DNA from 2 places in the Streptomyces sp. NPDC048650 genome. Region 1 is predicted to be linked to the other one. Evidence: riboswitches for the same ligand, from Rfam matches in the RefSeq annotation. Region 1 holds a riboswitch; the other holds the start of a gene.
The links. Region 1 has a riboswitch for cobalamin ahead of thiI (tRNA uracil 4-sulfurtransferase ThiI). Riboswitches for the same ligand answer to the same signal wherever they lie in the genome.

Region 1 (6,717 bases):
CGGTCACATCGGCGACCGCGACGCAGGAGCCGAGCCGGTCACCGTCCTCCTGGGCGCCGTAGAACCCGGGCAGGCTCTGGTCGAAGGTCTGGGTGCGGGTGGCGGAGGGGCCGGTGGGCGTGCCGTAGGCGACCGTGACCTTGCCGGTGTCCTCGTCGTCGCCGGCCACCACATCGCCGTATCCGTCGCCGTCCACGTCACCCACGCCGACCGGCACTGCCGCTCCACTCGGCGACCCGGCGGTTGGCCGACCGCGGCACGGGCACACGCACCCCATGGGCTTTCTGAGGCGGATGGAACGCGTGGTGGAGGAGTGCGAGAGCACGCTGCTGGCCAAGATCTTCCCGACCGAACCGGTCGAGCTGTTCGACGATCTACGGGACGAGTGCGACGACCATGCGATCGTCTGCAGCCCCGACCGTGTCCTTGTGCCCAATGACTACACCGTCGAGCTCGCACGAGTGGTGCACGACAAACTGGCCGAGGAAAGCGGGCAAGTGGGACGGCAACTGACCGATGTGCTGGCCCGCCACGCCGCCGAGCGCGGCTACGAATGGGCCGGCCCGCTCACCGTCCATGTCACCACCGCAGACGTGCCCAACGGCCGGTACCGCATATCGAGCGCGGCCCTCGCCCACGTCCCGGCCGCCGCCTCCGGCCCGTCCTCGTCACACGTGCGGTAACCCCGCGGCTGCGCGATCCCACGCGACCGTCGACCGTGTCACTGCCGGCGGGCATGGAACGGACGGGTTCGACCGGGCGCGGAGTCGGCGGGCCGGTCCGCGTCCGCTCTGTCCAAACGGCTCACCACGCGCAGCGCACGGGGCCGTGTCGAGGTGGCGAAGGGCCACCAGGGAAACCCGGGCATGCCGCAACGGTGCTCGGGTACGGGGCCAGGACACCGACGTAGCGATGAAGGAGGAAGCTCAACTGATGTCCCGCCGTGACACGTCGAGCGACGACAGCACTCCGATACCCCATGACCTGCCGAGCCACCAGGCTGATGCCGCCGGTCGGGTCCCGGATCCGTGGGACCCGGAACTGTCGGAGGGCGAGACCGAGGGGCCCGACAAAACGGTCCCCGACACCGATCAGGCCGGCACCGGTCGGACCGGCGTCCCCAAGGCCGCCGGCGTTCGCGCCGACCAGCCCGTCCCGCATGAGCCGGTCGACTGACGTCGCCCGTCCGGGATGCGCGGGCCGTTTTCGTTCGCCGCGCTGATCGCGGGCGGCGAACGAACTCGGCCGGCCGAGGGCCTGTGTGGACGGCTCCTCCGCTCCTCCGCGCACGCGAAGAAAAGGGAAGAACAGGGGTGCCGACACCGGTCCGTCGCCCTCCGGCCGGCGCACGACGGACACCACGGCACCACTCGGTCCGCGACGGACCCGGCATCCCGCTTCCGGCCTGCTCGACCCACCGGGCGCATCCACCGGCGGCACCCCCGCGAACCCCTGATTCAGCCGCTACACAGAGCACCTGTCGTGGGAGGTGTCCCGTCGAGGTACCAACGGCTGTTGTTCACCTTCAGCGTCCAAGAGGTACAGACCGCGCCGTGGTTGCCACGTCCTCTGACGACGAGGTAGCGATCGCTGTCCAGCTTCTCCACCACCGGTCGGAGTCCGTGTGCGTTCGCGGCCTTGAGTTGGACAAAGTAGTTATCCGCATACTTTTCGGCAACGCTGTCGTGCGTGAAAAGCCGCTGCAGGCGACCTGCATCCTGCTCCTGAACGGCCGTGCGGAACGCGTCGCGCAGCGCGGCGGGCGACGACGATCCCTTGGACGGTGCGTCGGCGCCCGCCTTCTCCGACGGTTCGTTGGCTATGGACACACAGAGAAACGCCACCCAGCCGAAGAACAGCGCCGCCGCGCCATATTGAGCCCAACGCAGGCCCTTCGTCTTCTTGCCCTTGGGCCCGGTCACTTGCTTCCTCCTTGCGGCACGCATGCCGAACGGCACGCGGATTCAGTACGCGCCCCATCCGAGTGGGGCAACATGGGGCAACAAAAGACTAGCTACTGTCCGTGCCGTCCCCTGAGCGTCTCTCCCCCGGAGTCGACGCGCGGTGGGGGGCGCCACGAACAGCACCCCCGCCGCCGGATACACCTCCAGGCCGTCGACCGTCGAAGCCCACCCCACTCCGGCAACGGCCCGCCACACACCCCACACCCCACACATCTGAAGTCCGGCGTAGAGGCGTGACATGCCTGCAATCGGGCGGCGACTGGGGCAGGGGCGCCATCGAGCCCCGTCCCCCATCCCGGCATTCAGGATGACATGTCCGGAGCGCTCCGGACGCCGGCAATGAATCTGCACGGAAGCATCACAAGCCCTACGCGATGCCTTCGGCAGGTGCCGTTAGCGTGACTGACCGCTCGATCCCGCGTGCGAACGCGAACAGGTCTCCGGCGTCCCTGGCGACGCAGCAAGCACAGAAAGATCGCAGATGGACTACTGCTCGTCGTGCCGCCGGAATCTCAATGGCGCCCTCGTGTGCCCGGGATGCGGGGATTACGCCCCGGACATCGCGCCGCCTTCCCACCGCCGCGCACCGGCCGCCACCGCGGCGACCTGGGAGGCATGGCCGGCCGAGGCGGCCCCCGCACCGCGGGCCTTCGATGCCCCGCCTGCCGCGAACGACGGCATATCCGACGCGACGCCGCCCGAGGGCTCGGGCGCCGGTTCCACCACCGGCTTCGAAGCCGCCGCCCCCACCGGGCAGGGCCGGGCGGCGCGGCGTCGGCAGCTGGCGCGCTGGAAGAAGCACCGTCGTCGGGCTGCGGCCGCAACGGCCTTCGCCCTCGCCGGGGGCGCGTTGACCGTTGCCCTGCTACCCGACAAGCCGTCCAGCAGCCACGCACAGGCGGCCGGGTCGCCGGACCCGGAGCGCTCTGCCGCGTCCCGGACGGCCACCCCCTCCTCGCCGTCGGAACGGCCGGACTCCCGCGCGTCGCGGCACATCGGCACCCGCCCGTCCAGGGAGACCGGGCACCAACCCACCGTCGACGCCGCATCTCCCACTGCCACACCGGTCCGGCACCAGCAATCCCCAGCGGCCGGCCACCCCTTCACGCACCCGAGCACGCCGCCGCACACTGCGTCCACGCCGGCCAGGACCACGCACACCGATACCGCGCCCACCCACGACACCGCAGCAGCAGCACCGAAGGCCACCCCGTCCGCTTCCGCCGAACCGTCCGACACCGCCACGTCGCCGGCCGGCCAGCAGCAGCCGACGGCGCAGCCCACCCCCTCGGCCGACCCGGCAGCGCCGACGCAGGTATGCGTACTGGGCGTGGTCTGCCTCGGCTGACGGCGCTCCGCCGCTCGTGCCCTCGCAGGGGGCGCCGACCCAGCACCGGCACGCCCGGCACGAGCTCTCCGTACGCCCGATCCGGCGCAGCTCGCGACGACTTGCGCCGGGGCCACGCAGGGCGGGTTCCCGGTCAGGTCCGTGAGCTGCGCGAAGCGGGCACCTGCGCAAGCGCACGGCAGTCGCCGGCGCTTCCTCAGGTCCGCACGGTGATACCCGGGCGACGCCTTCCCGTCTCAAGGGCGCCAGCGGGGGTCCTGGTCGTCCGGGGTGTCGGGGCTCCCGAAGTGGAAGGGAACCGAGAGGTGGGCGGCCAGGGCCCTGCCGGCCCTGTCGGCGGCTGCCGCCGAGGGGTGAACCGGGCCCTCACCCTCGCGTGTTCCGAGGTACCGCACGGCCGTGTCCCGGTAGATGGTGGCCATCGGCTGCTCTCCCGAGGGGTCGGCGGTGACGGCCGGCACGTTCACGAACCAGTCGTGGACAGTATCGCCATCCCACACCGCCTCGATCGCCACGATGCGGCCGGGATACCTCCGCCGCCAACACCGCCGACTGGACGATCACCTGGACGCTGGAGCCGGAAGGTCGCGGAACTCGCCTCTTCCTCGTCCACGAGGGGTTCGACCCGGACGACCCGGCCCAGATGATGGCCCGCAAGCTCATCGGCAGCGGCTGGCGCACACACGTCATGGACGCGCTCCGGAACGTGCTCGGGCGGCTGTAGCCGTACAGGTCACACGCCTCGATCAGGGTATCCCGTGACCCTGCACGCGCGACGCCGTGAGAGCGGCCGCTGCCCACTACCCGCCTCGTTCACGGACCGTGCGCCGCTTTGTCTACCCTGGACCCGCAGCTGGTTCGCCCCGCCCGCCAGACGGGGTGTCGTAAGAGGGAATCCGGTGGGAGTCCGGAACTGCCTCGCAGCGGTGAGTGGGAACGACCGCCGTCACCAAGCACTGGGTACAGGTGTGACCCGGGAAGCGACGGTCAGTAGGTGTCCCGTCCTTCGGGATGTGCCCACGAGTCCGAAGACCTGCCACTGCTCGTGCGGGGTGCGATCGCCACGCACGTATTCCTTGCGACCCGGTAGCGGGACCGCTGAGCGAGTGGTGCGACTCACCCCTCCGCGCCCCTGGCGCGGGCGGTCCCGCACCCCGAACGGAGGCCCGACACCGGTCCTCACGACGACTCGCGAAGGAGAGTTTCGTGCCCGGCGAACCGAGCATTCCCTCCGTCCCCTCCCCCAGAACGCCCCACCCGAGCGGGACCTGTGTCCTGCTCAAGCATGGTGAGGTCTTCCTCAAGGGCCGCAACCGGCACCTGTTCACCGAGCGGCTGCACGACAACCTCCGCCGCGCCCTGCGGGGCGTCGGCGGCTCCACGTGGATCAAGGACGGCCAGAACGTCACCGTGCTCGGCGGCGAGGTCTCGCAGGATGTCCTGGTGGAGCGCGCCCGCCGGGTGATCGGGTTCAACTCGGTGGAGCCCGCCGTGCGCGTCCCGAGCACCGTGGCGGACATCACGAAGACGGCCGTGGACGCGCTCGCCGCCGTTCGCGCCGAGCGGCCCGGCATCAGTTTCGCCGTGCGGGTCAAGCGCCGGGACAAGAGCTTCGAGATGACCTCGTCGCAATTCGAGCGCTTCCTCGGGGCGCGCGTCCGGGAGGCCCTGGGCCCTGTGCCGGTCAACCTCTCCAGCCCGGACGTACGGGTCTCGGTCGAGGTCGATCACAAGGAGAGCTATGTCTCCTGGACCCGTCATCCGGGGCCGGGCGGACTGCCCGTCGGCTCCAGCGGACGCGCCCTGGTGCTGCTCTCCGGCGGGTACGACTCGCCGGTGGCGGCCTACCGGGCGATGCGCCGTGGACTGCGCTGCGACTTCGTCCACTTCACCGGCGCTCCGTTCACGAACGCCGCGTCCGTCTACAAGGCTTACGCCCTCGCCCGTGAACTCAACCGCTACCAGCCCGGGGGGCGGCTGCACGTCATCGCCCTCGGCCACGCGCAGAAGCAACTGGCCATCGCGGGTGCCGGCAGGCTTCAGGTCGTCGCGCAGCGACGGCTGATGGTCCGCGCCGCTTCCGCATTGGCGGGCCGGACCCGAGCGGAGGCCCTGGTGACCGGTGACAGTCTGGGGCAGGTGGCCAGCCAGACCCTGGCGAACATGGCCGCCGTCGACGAGGCCGCCACCCTGCCGGTGCTGCGGCCGCTGGTCGGCTGGGAGAAGCAGGAGATCATCGACGAGGCCCGGTCCATCGGCACCGCGGAGATCTCCGTGCTGCCGGACGAGGACTGCTGCAAGCTCCTCGCCCCGCCCCGCGTCGCCCTCCGGGCCGGGCTGACGCACCTTCACTCGGTGGAGAAGCGACTCGACCTGGACGACCTGGTGAACGGTCTGCTGCGTGACGTCCAGATCATGTACCCGGGAGAGACCGGCGGGGAGGGGGAGGCCGAAGCGGACGGCCCGGACGGGGGCCCCACGCCCAGCCGCCCCGTTCCGGCCGCGTGTGCGACGGCGCCGTCCGGGACGGTGTCCTCATGACCGGAGACGGCCGGCGGCGGATCTTGGTGATCGGGATCGGCGCAGGGGATCCCGATCATGTGACGCTGGCCGCCGTCCGGGCCATGCGGGACTGCGAGGTGTTCTTCCTCCTGGACAAGGGCGCACAGGCATCCGAGCTGACCCGGCTGCGCAGGAATCTGGTGGCCGAGCACGCCGGTCCCGGGCACCGGGTGGTCGAGGCCGCGGACCCGCGCCGCGATCGCTCCCCCGCGAGCCCGGCCGGCTATCAGGCGCAGGTCGTCGACTGGCGCCACCGCCGCGCCGCCCTGTACGAGCGCCTCATCCGGGACGAGCTGGCGCCGGGCGGGACCGGCGCCTTCCTGGTGTGGGGTGACCCCGCTCTCTACGACAGCACGATCGACACGCTGGAAGAGGTCGTCGGCCGCGGTGCGGTGTCCTTCACCTACGACGTGATTCCCGGGGTGAGCAGCCTCTCGGTGCTGGCCGCCCGGCACCGTACGACACTGACCCGGCTCGGCCGCCCGGTCCGGATCGCACCCGGTCGGCACGTTGCCGGGTCCGGGCTCGCCGAGGGCGAGGACGTCGCCGTGATGCTCGATGTCGGTGCGGCACTCACCGTCCACCAGGAGGAGGGCTGGTGGGTGTACTGGGGCGCCTACGTCGGCACACCCGAGGAGCTGCTCGTCTCCGGACCGTTGGCCGAAGTCGCCGACCGGGTACTGGAGTTGCGTGCCGCGGCCCGGGAGCGTCACGGCTGGATCATGGATGCCTGCCTGCTGCGGGCGGATGACCCGGAGCCGCCGGCAGATGCCGTGTCTCCCGTGCGCGGAGGCTAGAACCCCGCCCGCGCGTCCCGCTGTTGCACGCCGGTGTACGTCGCCC
Region 2 (6,717 bases), on a different contig from region 1:
GTGTATCGTCGTAGTGAGTGACTTGAACTTTCAAGTAAATAGCATCGCCCTCGACACCGGAAGAGCGTTCGCCATGACATCCCCCCTCAGCACTGTCCAGATTCCCCGGCTCGGTGTGGACACGCGCCATGCCGCGTCCCCCCACGGCTACGACACCGGCCTGTTCGTCCTGCGGGTCGTGCTCGGACTGACCATGGCCGCCCATGGGGCCCAGAAGCTGTTCGGCTGGTTCGGCGGTGGCGGGCTGGCGGGGACCGGGAAGTTCTTCGAGATGAGCGGTTATCCGTCGGGGAAGACGATGGCGCTGGTGGCGGGGGCGAGCGAAATGCTCGGCGGGCTGGGCCTGGTGCTGGGGCTTCTCACGCCGCTCGCTGCCGCGGCGGTCGTGGGCACGATGATCAACGCGCTCGCCGTGAAGTGGGGCGGGGGCTTCTTCGCGCCGAAGGGTGTGGAGTACGAGCTGCTGCTGACGGCCGGCGCGGTTGCGCTGGCGCTGGCGGGGCCCGGACGCTGTGCCGCCGACCGCCTGCTGCCCGTGCTGCGGGCGCACCGGCTCACCCACGGTGTGATCGCGCTGGTGCTCGCCGTCGTGGCCGCAGGGGGCGTGCTGCTGGTCCGTGCCTAGCGCACGGCGGGGATCCGTAGAGACAGCAGGACCGTGGCGCCCTGGGGGCGTTGCGGCGGAAGAAATGGGAGAGGGCTGTGTCCGTACGACGTCTCAATCACGCGGTGCTCTACATCCGCGATGTGGCGCGCTCCGTCGCCTTTTACACCGAGGCCCTCGGCCTCACGCTGGATGTCGAGATACCCGGGCGCGCCGCGTTCCTCAGCGCGCCGGATTCGCTCAATGACCACGATCTGGGGCTGTTCGCGGTGGGCGCTGACGCACCGGGTCCGGAGTCGGGCCGGGCCGGGCTCTACCACCTGGCGTGGGAGGTCGGCACGCTCGGCGAACTCGCCGCGACCGAGGCCCGGCTCGCGGCCCGCGGCGCCCTGGTAGGTGCCACGGACCACCTCGTCTCCAAGTCCCTGTACGCCAAGGACCCGGACGGCAACGAGTTCGAGGTGATGTGGCGGGTGCCGCGGGAGGATTGGCCGGGCCCGGACGAGACGCACCGGCTGCGGCCGCTCGATCTCGCGGCGGAGCTCGAGCGCTGGGGGCCCGACCTGATGACCGGTGCGGCCGCCGGCTCGGCCACCTGACGGGCGGTACGGCAGAAGCGGTGGACGGGCCCTGTGTGCCGGTTCACCGGCCGGGCGTCAGGAGCCCGACGCCGCCCGGGCGTTGCCCGGGGGTCAGGAGCCCGACGTTGCCCGCGTTGCCCAGCGCTTCTCGACCCCGGCCAGCCGCCAGTACGCCAGTGCCGCCGCCCACACCAGCACGAACAGGCCGACGATGATGAAGCCGACGTTGTCGAGGTCGAGGCCGGAAATCCAGCCGGTCACCGCGTCGTTGAGGCCGAGTTTGTCGTGCAGGACGGTGACCAGCTCGATCGTGCCGATGAGGAAGGCGACGGCGATGGACAGGCCGGTGATGGTGAGGTTGTAGTAGACCTTGCGCACCGGGTTGGAGAACGCCCACTGGTAGGCGAAGTTCATGAAGGTGCCGTCCAGGGTGTCGAAGAGGCTCATTCCGGCGGCGAACAGCAGCGGCAGGCACAGCACGGCGTACCAGGGCAGACCGGCCGCGGCGCCGCTGCCCGCCATCACCATCAGCGTGACCTCGGTCGCCGTGTCGAACCCGAGCCCGAAGAGGAAGCCCAGCGGGAACATCTGGCCCGGGCGGGAGATGGAGCGGGTGAACCGGCCCAGGACGCGATTCATGAAGCCGCGCGAATCGAGCCGCTGCTCCAGCTCGGCCTCGTCGAAGCGGCCCTCGCGCAGACCGCGGAAGACCCGCCAGATCCCGGCCAGCGCGATGAGGTTGAGGGCGGCGATGAGGTAGAGGAAGCTTCCGGACACCGTGGTGCCCACGGTGCCCAGGATCTGGTGGGTGCGGGACCGATCGTTGAGCAGGGTGCCCGCGAGCTGGGCGCCGCCCGCGACCAGGGCGGCCATCGCGACGACCACGCTGGAGTGGCCGAGGGCGAACCAGAAGCCCACCGAGACCGGCCGCTTGCCGTCGGCCATCAGCTTGCGGGTGGTGTTGTCGATGGCCGCGATGTGGTCCGCGTCGAAGGCGTGCCGCATGCCGAGGGTGTAGGCGGTGATGCCGAGCCCCACGCCGAAGACCTGGCTCCCCACGGTGTAGCGGTGCGGGACCACGAGAAGGAAGAGCACGCCGAAGGCGACGACGTGCAGCCCGGCTATGACGGCGATCAGGCCCGCCGTGCGGACGGTGTCCTGCCGGCGCCAGCGGAACGCGGCGGGGGCAGGGGTCGTCGGGGTATCGGTGGACAGGGCCATCCGTCGGTCACGCTCCAGCACCTCGTGGATCAGTTCGTGAGATGCCGTGGCCGGTCTCCTGGCTTACGGGTGCACGCATCCGCTCCCGCCTTCCCGGCCGCGGGCTGCGGTCAGTGGCGCCGTATGCGCTCACGCGCGTACGGAAGGAACGGAGACTTCCCGATCACAGTGGCGAGGGCCGCTCCGGTCTGGGACCACAAGGTCCGTCACCGGTCTTCCCGAACACCACGGCACAGCCACTCTAACCGCCGACCCCGAACGTCACCGACGGCCCCTTGGCGGCCGGACCCTCAGCGCGGCAAGGCCGACAGGAAGGCCCGCAGTTCGCGGTCGAAGAGCACGGTGTTCTCCAGGTTGACCATGTGGGCGGCGGCCGGTATCCGGATCCGGCGGGCGCCGGGGACGGCGAGGGTGATCGCGTGGGCGTTGGCGGCGATGTCCGTGCTGTCGAGGTCACCGTCGAACACGATCGTCGGCACCCGTATCTCGGACAGCCGGCCGGCGGCGCCGACTTCGACCGGCATACCGGCACCCATGCCGTCGGCGTGGACCTCGACCGTCGCCGCGGCCGAGGCGCGCATCCGCTCGCGCAGCCCGGGATGGACATCGGACGGTCCGCGGTGCGGGCCGTCCACCCACATCCGCAGGAAGTGCTCGACATACCGCTCCATGCCGTCCGGTGCGCCGATCGCCGCCACCTGTGCGCCGATGTGCTCCAGGATGAACGGGTCGGTGAAGGCGCGGCCGCTGATCCCGGGGGAGGCGAGCGCCAGGGCGCCGACCCGCTCGGGGTGGGCGACGGCGGTGTCGAGGGCCACCCGGGCGCCGTGCGAAAGGCCGACGAGGACGGCGCTCGGCACATCCAGGGCGTCGAGGAGGGCGCAGAGATCGTCGTGGTTGGCCCAGTCCCCGGCCACGGTGGAGGACAGGCCGTGGCCGCGGGAGTCGTACCGGATCACGCGGTGGCCGGAGCCCACCAGCCAGGAGAACTGCTCGTCCCACATGCGCTGGTCGAGCACACCGCCGTGCAGCAGCACCACCGCCGGGCCCTCGCCGGCCGTCTCGTAGAACAGCTCGCCATCCCTGACCGGCACGGTGCCGTTGTCGAGTTCGGTCCAGGCGCTGTACGGGTGGGTCATGCTGCGTGCACTTCCTTGTGTGGGCGGGGACGGGGAGCGGGCCGTCCCCGGCGTGGGCCGGTGGGGTTATTCGGGTTGGTTGTCCTTGTTGTCGAGATCCTCTGGGGCAACGTGCGAGCCGTCCGCCAGGTGCCGGAATTCCTCGCCGAGTCGGTCGAGTACGCGCAGCGTCGTCGAGATGTCGTCCGCGGACAGGTCGGTCAGTCCGCGGCGGAGTTCGCCGGCCTCGGACTCCTGGATTCCGCGCATCACCTCACCGCCCTCGGCGGTGAGTCGGATCAGCGAGGAGCGGCGGTGTGCGGGGTTGGGTGCCGTCACGACCAGGCCCAGCTCCGAAGCGTGGTTCACCCAGCGCTGTACCGGTTGTCGGTCGAGGCCCAGTGAGCGGGCCAACTGCGGCACCGTCCGCGGGCCTTGGCTGCGCAGCGCGTCGAGCAGCGCGTGCTCGCCGGCGGTCATGCCCGTGCCCTCCAGCTCCCGCTCCACCGCGCGCACGATCGTGCGGTGCAGGGGCCACAGGCGCCGTATGACGTCGTACAGCAGCTCTTCGGTGGGGGCCGACTCGTCGCCGGCGCCCGACTCAACGACACTCATGATGTCATGATGACACTGGAGATGTCGTTTGGGAAGGGTGTCCGTGCGGAAGGCTGTTGGTGAGGTGACGGGGGCGACGAGGAAGGAGGCGGGCGGCGGATGACGGTGCGTTTGCTGCGCGCGGTGGGAGCGGCCACCGCGGTGTACGGCCTGGCGGTGACGGCGCTGCCGGGCCTGTTGGCCCGGCCCTCGGGGCTCGTCGACGACGAGGGGCGCACCGCGCGGGAGACCCGGACGGCGTTGCGCCCGCTCGGCTGGCGCGACGCGGCGAGTGGACTCGCGATGGTGCTGGCTCCCGCGGGGCCGTCGCTGCGCACGGCGGCCTGTGTGCGCATCGCCGCGGACTTCGGCGACGCCGTGCTGCTCGCCGCCACCCTGCCGGGGCGCGAGCGGAAAGCGAAGGCGGTGGCGGTGTCGCTGGGGTGGGGCGCGTTGTCCGTCGTGGGTCTGCTGACCGATTCCTCGGACGTGTCCGCAGACTCCCGTCGTCCGTCTGACGCTGTGCGCTGATCCACCCGACAGGGCCCAGACGTGTCCGACGGGTCGCGTGGCTTCCTCCCCCTCCTCACGTCCGTGTTAGCCGGACGTTAGCGGAGCGGCAGCCCGGCAACAGCGGCCCCGGTCAGAGTGGGTGACGTACCGAGAAGACAACGACACGGACCGCCCTGGGGGACCCGCAATGAGCTCCAGCACCACTGCCCGCACCGCCCGTCGCCGCACCCTGCGCATGGCCGCCGCGGTTCTGACCGCAGCCGCCGGCCTCACCCTGACCGCCTGCTCCGGCTCGGACGCCACCGGTACCAAGCCCGCGGCCCACGCGGAATCGGGCAAGGCCGCCGCCGAGTCCAGCGGCGCCGGCTCCTCCGCCGGAGTGCAGGACTCCGATGGCAAGGCGGGCTCCGATGCCAAGACCGGCACCAAGCCGGGCGCCGCGGGCAAGCAGTCGGGCAGCACGAATGCCGCCAAGGCGAATACGGGATCCCCGGTGCGCACCCAGAAGCTGGTGGACGGCAGCACGGCCAAGATCTACGACCTCGGCTCCCAGCGCTACCGCGCCGAGATCGTCAGCGAGGGTTCGGTCGTGGCCACGATGGAGACGACGGGGCAGGACGCCGACGCCGGGCTCGACGCCAACGGTATGTACGTCGTGCTCACGATGGGCGGCGAAATCCATTCCTGGATGGGCGGCGAGCACCAGGGACCGGGCACCTTCACGCTCGCGGGCGGCTGGAAGGCCAAGGTCACGAAGGTCGGCGAGCTGCGCTACCGCGCGCAGATCACCGGCTTCGAGGGCGTGGCCGCCACGTTGGAGACGAAGGGGCACGACGTCGGGGTCGACGCCAACGGCGTGTACATCGTGCTGAGCGCCGGCGGTGTGATCAGCGCCCACAAGTAAGACCTGCCCGGCCGGCCCTGGCTCTCCGAACATGCGGTGTGCGCCCTCCCCGAGCTGTCCGCCTCGGGGCAGACGGCAGACGGCAGACGGCAGACGGTAACCGGTCACCGGGCGGTGAGTGCCACCCCGCTCCCACAAGGGCTGCGAGCAACCCGTCGGACGGGCCCTGGTCGCCCCGGGCCCTAGTCGCCCCGGGCCGGGGGCGCTTCGCCGGGGGCGAAGGTGACGACGAGATCGGCGCGGTCCCGGCCGGCCGCCACGGTACGGGCGTTGGCCTCGTCCGAGGTGCGGACGAAGCGTTCGGCGTCGTCGCGCGGGCGGCCGAAGCGCGCGTGCCGGTCGACCAACCGCCGCACCCGTTCCGGGGTGCCCAGGTCGACGTACCAGACCTCGTCGAGCAGCGCGCGGACGGGGGCCCACGGCGCGGAGTCGAGAAGAAGGTAGTTGCCCTCGGTGACCACCAACGGGATGTGCGGCGCCACGGGGATGCTCCCGGCGACGGGCTCCTCCAGACGGCGGTCGAAGGCCGGGGCGTAGACGGCGGAGTCCGGCTCCGGGGAGCGCAGGCGGGCCAGCAGGGCCGCGTAACCGGCGGCGTCGAAGGTGTCCGGTGCGCCCTTGCGCCCGGTTCGGCCCAGGCGGCGCAGCTCCGCCCCGGCGAGATGGAAGCCGTCCATCGGGACGAGCACGGCCTCGCCGTCCAGCTCCGCCACCAGATGCGCGGCGAGGGTGGACTTACCCGCGCCGGGCGGCCCGGCGATGCCGAGCAGACGGCGGCGGCCGGGGTGCGCGGAGGCGGCGAGCCGGCGGGCGCGGGACAGCAGGTCCTGGGGATCCATGATGGGTCCATCGTGCCCGATCGGCCGCCGGACGACGGTGGCCGCACACCGGGCGACCCATCGGCCGCCCCGCACCGGGCTGTCCGGAAGCCGTACGCGGAGCAACGCCAGGACGGGAGAGCGGGGTTCGGGAGCGCCGCGGCCGGCCACCGGTGACCGCCGGTCGCGGCGCCGCGGTGTCAGCCGGCGGCGCCCAGCCGCCACAGGGACGTGACCTCGGCCGCGCGCGCCACATGGAGCGGGTCGGAGGCATCGCGGGCGCGGGGGTGCCGGGGCGTGATGTCGAGCCGGTCCAGGACCGTGAGGCCGCCCCGGGCAAAGGCGTCCAGCAGCTCGTCGTGCG

Region 2: linked by a shared signal. The riboswitch ahead of ACGFML_RS12260 (HoxN/HupN/NixA family nickel/cobalt transporter) and the one ahead of thiI (tRNA uracil 4-sulfurtransferase ThiI) in region 1 are both predicted to bind cobalamin.

The regions. Positions count from the first base shown of each region.
Region 1 covers NZ_JBICVM010000013.1:67,865-74,581, forward strand. The annotation lists gene ACGFML_RS29810 (FG-GAP-like repeat-containing protein) at 1-217, opposite strand, end outside; gene ACGFML_RS29815 (DUF3662 domain-containing protein) at 276-683, shown strand; gene ACGFML_RS29820 (hypothetical protein) at 934-1,176, shown strand; gene ACGFML_RS29825 (hypothetical protein) at 1,458-1,922, opposite strand; gene ACGFML_RS29830 (hypothetical protein) at 2,446-3,312, shown strand; gene ACGFML_RS29835 (hypothetical protein) at 3,549-3,827, opposite strand; partial or broken gene ACGFML_RS29840 (SRPBCC domain-containing protein) at 3,839-4,036, shown strand; cobalamin riboswitch at 4,150-4,368, shown strand; gene thiI (tRNA uracil 4-sulfurtransferase ThiI) at 4,519-5,853, shown strand; gene cobF (precorrin-6A synthase (deacetylating)) at 5,850-6,671, shown strand.
Region 2 covers NZ_JBICVM010000003.1:650,252-656,968, forward strand. The annotation lists gene ACGFML_RS12250 (DoxX family protein) at 74-625, shown strand; gene ACGFML_RS12255 (VOC family protein) at 703-1,203, shown strand; gene ACGFML_RS12260 (HoxN/HupN/NixA family nickel/cobalt transporter) at 1,297-2,406, opposite strand; cobalamin riboswitch at 2,437-2,651, opposite strand; gene ACGFML_RS12265 (alpha/beta fold hydrolase) at 2,697-3,545, opposite strand; gene ACGFML_RS12270 (MarR family winged helix-turn-helix transcriptional regulator) at 3,612-4,139, opposite strand; gene ACGFML_RS12275 (hypothetical protein) at 4,239-4,649, shown strand; gene ACGFML_RS12280 (hypothetical protein) at 4,819-5,535, shown strand; gene ACGFML_RS12285 (nucleoside/nucleotide kinase family protein) at 5,718-6,374, opposite strand; gene ACGFML_RS12290 (methyltransferase) at 6,554-6,717, opposite strand, start outside.